DNA from 2 places in the Streptomyces sp. NPDC042336 genome. Region 2 is predicted to be linked to the other one. Evidence: riboswitches for the same ligand, from Rfam matches in the RefSeq annotation. Region 2 holds a riboswitch; the other holds the start of a gene.
What was found. A riboswitch is a leader RNA that binds a small molecule or an ion and turns the genes downstream of it on or off. The one in region 2 is predicted to bind cobalamin.
Positions count from the first base shown of each region.

Region 1: it holds a riboswitch for cobalamin, as region 2 does, so the genes downstream of both, ACZ6IM_RS20855 (ribonucleoside-diphosphate reductase subunit alpha) here and metE (5-methyltetrahydropteroyltriglutamate--homocysteine S-methyltransferase) in region 2, are expected to answer to the same signal.

Region 1 covers NZ_JBVJEA010000009.1:140,964-144,251, forward strand. The annotation lists gene ACZ6IM_RS20855 (ribonucleoside-diphosphate reductase subunit alpha) at 1-1,354, opposite strand, end outside; cobalamin riboswitch at 1,483-1,626, opposite strand; gene ACZ6IM_RS20860 (GNAT family N-acetyltransferase) at 1,724-2,230, opposite strand; gene mctP (monocarboxylate uptake permease MctP) at 2,309-3,288, opposite strand, start outside.
Region 2 covers NZ_JBVJEA010000003.1:438,409-441,696, reverse strand. The annotation lists partial or broken gene ACZ6IM_RS10650 (tRNA (adenosine(37)-N6)-threonylcarbamoyltransferase complex transferase subunit TsaD) at 1-221, shown strand, start outside; gene ACZ6IM_RS10645 (GNAT family N-acetyltransferase) at 221-793, shown strand; cobalamin riboswitch at 1,040-1,236, shown strand; gene metE (5-methyltetrahydropteroyltriglutamate--homocysteine S-methyltransferase) at 1,415-3,288, shown strand, end outside.

The DNA of each region.
Region 1 (3,288 bases), on a different contig from region 2:
CCGCCGTCTCCCCGTCGTCGGTGACCTCCAGGATCTCCGTGCAGAGGTTGGAGGAGTGGACGACGTGGCCGGGGGTCGCCGTCTGGTTCGCCGTGCGGTTGGCGGTGTCCTTGAAGGTCATCCAGCCGTTGCCGGTCTGCGCGAGGGTGCGCATCATGCGGCCGTACAGCTCACGGGCGGGCAGCGTCCTGCGGGCGAGCCCCGCCTCCTCCGCCCTGCGGTACGCCGCGTCGAACTCCTCGCCCCACAGGTCGGTCAGCTCCGGGACGTCGGAGGGGGAGAACAGCGACCAGGTCCCGTCGGTGTCCACCCGGCGCATGAACTCGTCCGGCACCCAGTGCGCGAGGTTCAGGTTGTGCGTACGGCGGGCGTCCTCACCGGTGTTGTCCCGCAGCTCCAGGAACTCCTCGACGTCCGCGTGCCAGGTCTCCAGGTAGACCGCCGCCGCGCCCTTGCGCCGGCCGCCCTGGTTCACGGCGGCGACCGAGGCGTCCAGCGTCTTCAGGAACGGGACGATGCCGTTGGAGTGCCCGTTGGTGCCGCGGATCAGCGAACCCCGGGCGCGGACGCGGGAGTAGGCGATGCCGATGCCGCCGGCGTGCTTGGAGAGGCGGGCGACCTGGTGGAGGCGGTCGTAGAGGGAGTCCAGCTCGTCCTTGGGGGAGTCCAGGAGGTAGCAGGACGACATCTGGGCGTGCCTAGTACCGGAGTTGAAGAGGGTGGGGGAGGAGGGCAGGTAGTCCAGACGGCTCATCAGGCCGTACAGGGCGGCGACCTCGTCCACCGCGCGGACCGTGTCGTCCTCGGCGAGGCCGGCGGCGACCCGCAGCAGGAAGTGCTGGGGCGTCTCGACGGTCTTGCGGGTGATCGGGTGGCGGAGCAGGTAGCGGCTGTACAGGGTGCGCAGTCCGAAGTAGCCGAAGCGGTCGTCGGCGGCCGGGTCGATCAGCGCGTCGAGGCGGGCCGCGTGCAGCCGGACGAACGCGGCCGTGCGGTCGGCGATCAGACCCTCGCGGTGGCCGGTGGCGACGGAGTCGGTGAAGGTGACGACGCCCTGGGAGGCGGCCTCGGCGCGGATGCCGACGGTCAGCAGCCGGGCGGCCAGCCGGGAGTAGACCGGGTCCTCGGAGATCAGACCGGCGGCCGCCTCGGTGGCCAGCTCCCGCAGCTCGGCCTCGTCGGCGTGCGCGGACCGGCCCCGCAGCGCGGCGGCGGCCACCCGGCCCGGGTCGGCGCCGGGGAGGTCGGCGGTCAGCCCGGTCAGGGTCCGCAGCAGGGCGGCACCGGGTCCGTCGGGTTCCCCGGTCGCCGTCACCGGGGTCGCTGAAGCCGGATCGGCTGGCGCGATGGTCACGTGGAGCACTCCCTCGCTCGGCACGGGGCCTGGCGGAGGGAGGGCAGGGGGCAGCTCACGAGCGCACGCGGCGTCGCGTCCACCGGCCCACTCCACGAGGCCCGGACGTCATGGCACCCGGGCCAAGGCGGCCGGGCGCACTGTCGGCAGGTCCTCGGACTGACCAGGCGTGCGCGCACGTGCGAAGACGTACGGATGCACACGAGTACACCGTTGCGGGACAGTTCCGGATTCGCACCGGATTCCCCTGCGGCGACAGCGAGCACGAGCATACATCTTGTGCCGGGCTCCGCCAGCACCCCCAGATGTTGTGTCTGGCTTCCGTGTCAGGGTGTAGCGTCGGGCCCGCTTCGGGTCGGTGCCAGAGCGTCAGAGCGTCAGTTCGTAAGTGAGCAGCATGATGTCGTCCAGCTCCGGCAGGGGGTTCCAGTCGCGGTCGGGCGTGCGGACGAAGCCCAGGCGCTCGTAGAGGCGGTGGGCGGTGCGCATGGCGGTCTGGGTCGACAGCACGACGCCCGTGCAACCGGCCACCGTCCTGGCGCGGTCGACACAGGCCCGTACGAGCGCCTCGCCCGCCCCGCGGCCACGCGCCTCGCGGGCGACGGCGAGCATGCGTATCTCGGCCTCGCCGGGGCGCGCGATGTCCGCCATGGGACCGCCGGACGGCACGAAGGTCACGCCGCCGAGCACCCGGCCGTCCGCCGCGGCGACCAGCACCTCGGCCGCCGCCGCCCGCTTGGCCACGTCGCGCAGCTCGTCCAGGTACGAGTCGCTCTCCCCGAAGTCGAGGAGGCCGTCGCGCAGGTAGGCCTGCGCGGTGATCTCGCCGAGGGTGTCGTACTCCTCGGCCGTCGCACGTCGGATCACGAAGTCCATGACGCCGAGTGTGCCCGACGGGTACGACAACGGGCCGCCGGATTTCTCCGACGGCCCGCCGCGTTCGCGCTCCGGGGATCAGTGCGAGCTGCCCGCCGTGGCCGGCGGCAGTTCCACCTGGACGCCGGGGTCGCCGGCGTCCGCCGTGTAGTCGCTCGGCTTGGTCTCGTCGATGCCGTCGGGCGCCTTGACCGCCCTCAGGACGAAGGTCAGGACCACGGTGACCAGCACGTTCAGCACGAAGGCGGTGAGACCGATGTAGCCGATCTCGCCGATGCCGGGGATCTCGTCGGAGGAGCCGCCGAAGTGCTTCTGCGTCGGCGAGGCCACACCGTAGGCGGCGACCGTGCCGTAGACCATGCCGACCGCCCAGCCGCCGAGCAGCGCCCAGCGGTGGAACCAGCGGGTGAACAGGCCGCCGACCAGGGCCGGGAAGGTCTGCAGGATCCAGATGCCGCCCAGCAGCTGGAAGTTGATCGCGACGGTCTTGTCCATGCCCAGGACGAAGATCAGCGCGCCCACCTTCACCAGCAGCGACACCAGCTTGGAGACCTTCGTCTCCTGTTGCGGCGTGGCGTCCGGCTTGATGAAGTCCTTGTAGATGTTGCGGGTGAACAGGTTCGCGGCCGCGATCGACATGATCGCCGCCGGGACCAGGGCGCCGATGCCGATCGCCGCGAAGGCCACGCCCGCGAACCAGTCCGGGAACATGTTCTCGAACAGCTGCGGGATCGCCAGCTGGCCGTTGTCCACCTTGACCCCGGCCGCGATGGCCATGAAGCCCAGCAGCGCGAGCAGGCCCAGCATCAGCGAGTACAGCGGCAGGATCGTGGTGTTGCGGCGGATCACCTCACGGCTGCGCGAGGACAGCGTGGCGGTGATCGAGTGCGGATACATGAAGAGTGCGAGGGCCGAGCCGAGCGCGAGGGTCGCGTACGTCCACTGGCCCCCCGCGTCCGGCACCACTCCGCCCTTGCCCGCCTCGGTGAACTTGTCGCTCGCCGACGCGAAGATGTCGTCGAACCCGCCCAGCTTGATCGGGATGTAGATGATCGCCA
Region 2 (3,288 bases):
TCGGCTGTGTCGCCGCGAACTCGCGGGTACGGTCGCCGGCCGAGGAGCACCGTCTGGCGGCGGGCGCCGAACTGCGGATGCCTCCGCTGCGGCTGTGCACCGACAACGGCGCGATGGCCGCCCCTGTCGGCGACCTTCTCGTACGGACGGGCGCCGCACCGGCACCGCTGGAGTACGCCGCACTGCATTCCGTCGTCATGGGGAAGGCGGTGGCCGCCTGATGACCACCGACATCCGTGTGCACCGGGACGCCGGGATACTCACGCACACCGAGTCACTGCATTCGGTGTACGTCGACGCCTTCTGCGCCCCGCCCTGGCACGAGGACGAGGCGCAGGCAACCGAGTTCGTCTCCCGGCTGCCGGCGAACGTGCGGCGTGCCGGGTTCACCGCCGCGACCGCCGTGCGCGACGGGGAGATCGTCGGCTTCGCCACCGCGTGGACCACTCCGTCTCCCCTCCCCACCGACCGCTGCTATCCCCAGGCGGCCGCCGGCCTCGGCAACGACCGCACCGCCGACTGGCTGTGCGGAGCCCGGGAGATCGACGAACTCGCCGTCCGGCCCACCGCCCGCGGCACCGGTCTCGCCACCCGCCTCCTCGAAGCGGTGACCGCAGACGCGCCCGAAGGGCGGGCATGGCTGCTCACCTCGGTCCGGAACGGGCGGGCCATGGCCTTCTACCGCCGCCACGGCTGGACGCAGGCCACCCACCCCTCCCCCGACGGCAAGGGCATCGTCGTCTTCCTCGGCCCGCGCCACCCCGCTCGTTCCCTCGCCCCGCTCCCCCTGTGAGCCTTCGGAGGCCCCGCCTTGCCCACCGCTGAAATCCGCCGCCATTTCCTCGAGATCGTCACCGAGCGCGCCACAACGTGGTCCTCAGCGCCCCACTGCGAACCCATGCCCCGACCTTGCTGTTCGTCAAGCACTGGCCCAGGGCGGCGAGGTCCTGGCACCGTTCCGGGCGCGTGACATGGGTCACCGCCCGGATCACGGACGTCCGCGTTCCTGACGGGCCGACTGCCCGTAGGCTGCCCGCAGCAGCTGGTTCGCCCCGTCAGCCAGACGAGGTGTCGCAAGAGGGAACCCGGTGGGAATCCGGGACTGCCCCGCAGCGGTGAGCGGGAACGACCGCCGTCATACGCACTGGGTCCGAAGTACCGGGCCCGGGAAGCGACGGCCAGTAGGTGTCCTCGAACGGTGAGGACGTGCCCGCGAGTCCGAAGACCTGCCAACTGCCCGCGCGCGAACCGTTCGTGCGCGGACATCCCGGTGACCTCGAGGGCGGGTCGGCGTACATATCAGGCGGACGGCCCTGCCTTGTCGCGCAGCGTCGGTCACGCCCGGTGTGTCTCCCCTTCGCGTTCTCGTCCCGTCTCCGGGATCTCAGGGATTCATCTCGCGAAGGAGATCTCCGTGACCACGAAGTCCGCAGCCGCGGCAGCACGGGCCACCGTGTACGGCTACCCCCGGCAGGGTCGGAACCGTGAACTGAAGAAGGCCGTCGAGGGCTACTGGAAGGGCCGCGTAACCGCCGAAGCCCTCCGCGCCACGGCCGCCGAACTGCGCCGTACGAACTGGCTGCAGTTGGCCGACGCGGGCATCGACGAGGTACCGACCGGCGACTTCTCGTACTACGACCACGTCCTGGACACCACGGTCATGGTCGGTGCGATCCCCGAGCGCCACCGCGCCGCCGTGGCCGGCGACGCGCTGGACGGCTACTTCGCCATGGCGCGCGGTACCCAGGAGGTGGCACCGCTGGAGATGACCAAGTGGTTCGACACCAACTACCACTACCTCGTCCCGGAACTGGGCCCCGACTCCGCGTTCACCGCCGACTCCGCCAAGCAGGTCGGTGAGCTGAAGGAGGCCCTCGCGCTCGGCCTGACCGCCCGGCCCGTCCTCGTCGGTCCCGTCACCTACCTTCTGCTCGCCAAACCCGCCCCGGGCATGCCGGCGGACTTCGAGCCGCTCACCCTGCTGGACCGGCTGCTGCCCGTGTACGCCGAGGTCCTGGCCGACCTGCGGGCGGCGGGCGCGGAGTGGGTCCAGCTGGACGAGCCCGCCCTCGTCCAGGACCGCACCCCGGCCGAGCTGAACGCCGCCGAGCGCGCCTACCGTGACCTCGGCGGTCTAGCCGACCGGCCGAAGCTCCTGGTCGCCTCGTACTTCGACCGGCTCGGCGAGGCGCTGCCGATGCTGGCCAAGGCCCCGGTCGACGGTCTCGCCCTGGACTTCACCGGGGCGGCGGCCGCCAACCTGGATGCGCTGGCCTCCGCCGGCGGGCTGCCCGGCAAGCGGCTGGTCGCCGGTGTGGTCAACGGCCGCAACGTCTGGGTCAACGACCTCGCCGCCTCCCTGTCCACGCTCGGCACGCTGCTGGGCCTGGCCGACCGCGTCGACGTGTCCGCCTCCTGCTCCCTGTTGCACGTCCCCCTGGACACCGCCGCCGAACGGGACATCGAACCGCAGATCCTGCGCTGGCTCGCCTTCGCCAGGCAGAAGAGCGCCGAGGTCGTCACCCTCGCCAGGGGTCTCGCCCGGGGCACCGACGCCATCGCCGCCGACCTGGCGGCGAACCGTGCGGACCTCGCCTCCCGTGCCGACTCCCCCGTCACCCATGATCCGGCCGTCCGCGCCCGCGCCTCCGCGGTCGCCGAGACCGACGGGCGCCGTTCCCCGTCCTACGCGGAGCGCGCCGCCGCCCAGCGCGCCCACCTCGGGCTGCCGCTGCTGCCGACCACGACCATCGGCTCCTTCCCGCAGACCGGCGACCTGCGCGCCGCCCGCGCCGACCTGCGCGCCGGGCGGATCGACACAGCCGACTACGAGGAGCGGATCAAGGCGGAGATCCAGGAGGTCATCTCCTTCCAGGAGAAGACCGGCATCGACGTCCTCGTACACGGCGAACCCGAACGCAACGACATGGTCCAGTACTTCGCCGAGCGACTCACCGGCTACCTGGCCACGCAGCACGGCTGGGTCCAGTCCTACGGCACCCGCTACGTCCGCCCGCCGATCCTGGCCGGCGACATCTCCCGCCCCGAGCCGATGACGGTGCGCTGGACGTCCTACGCCCAGTCGCTCACCGAGAAGCCGGTCAAGGGCATGCTCACCGGGCCGGTCACCATGCTCGCCTGGTCCTTCGTCCGCGACGACCAGCCACTCGCCGACACCGCCCATCAGGTCGCCCTCGCCCTGCGCGACGAGGTGCACGACCTGGAGGCCGCGGGCACGTCCGTCATCCAGGTGGACGAACCCGCCCTGCGTGAGACGCTGCCGCTACG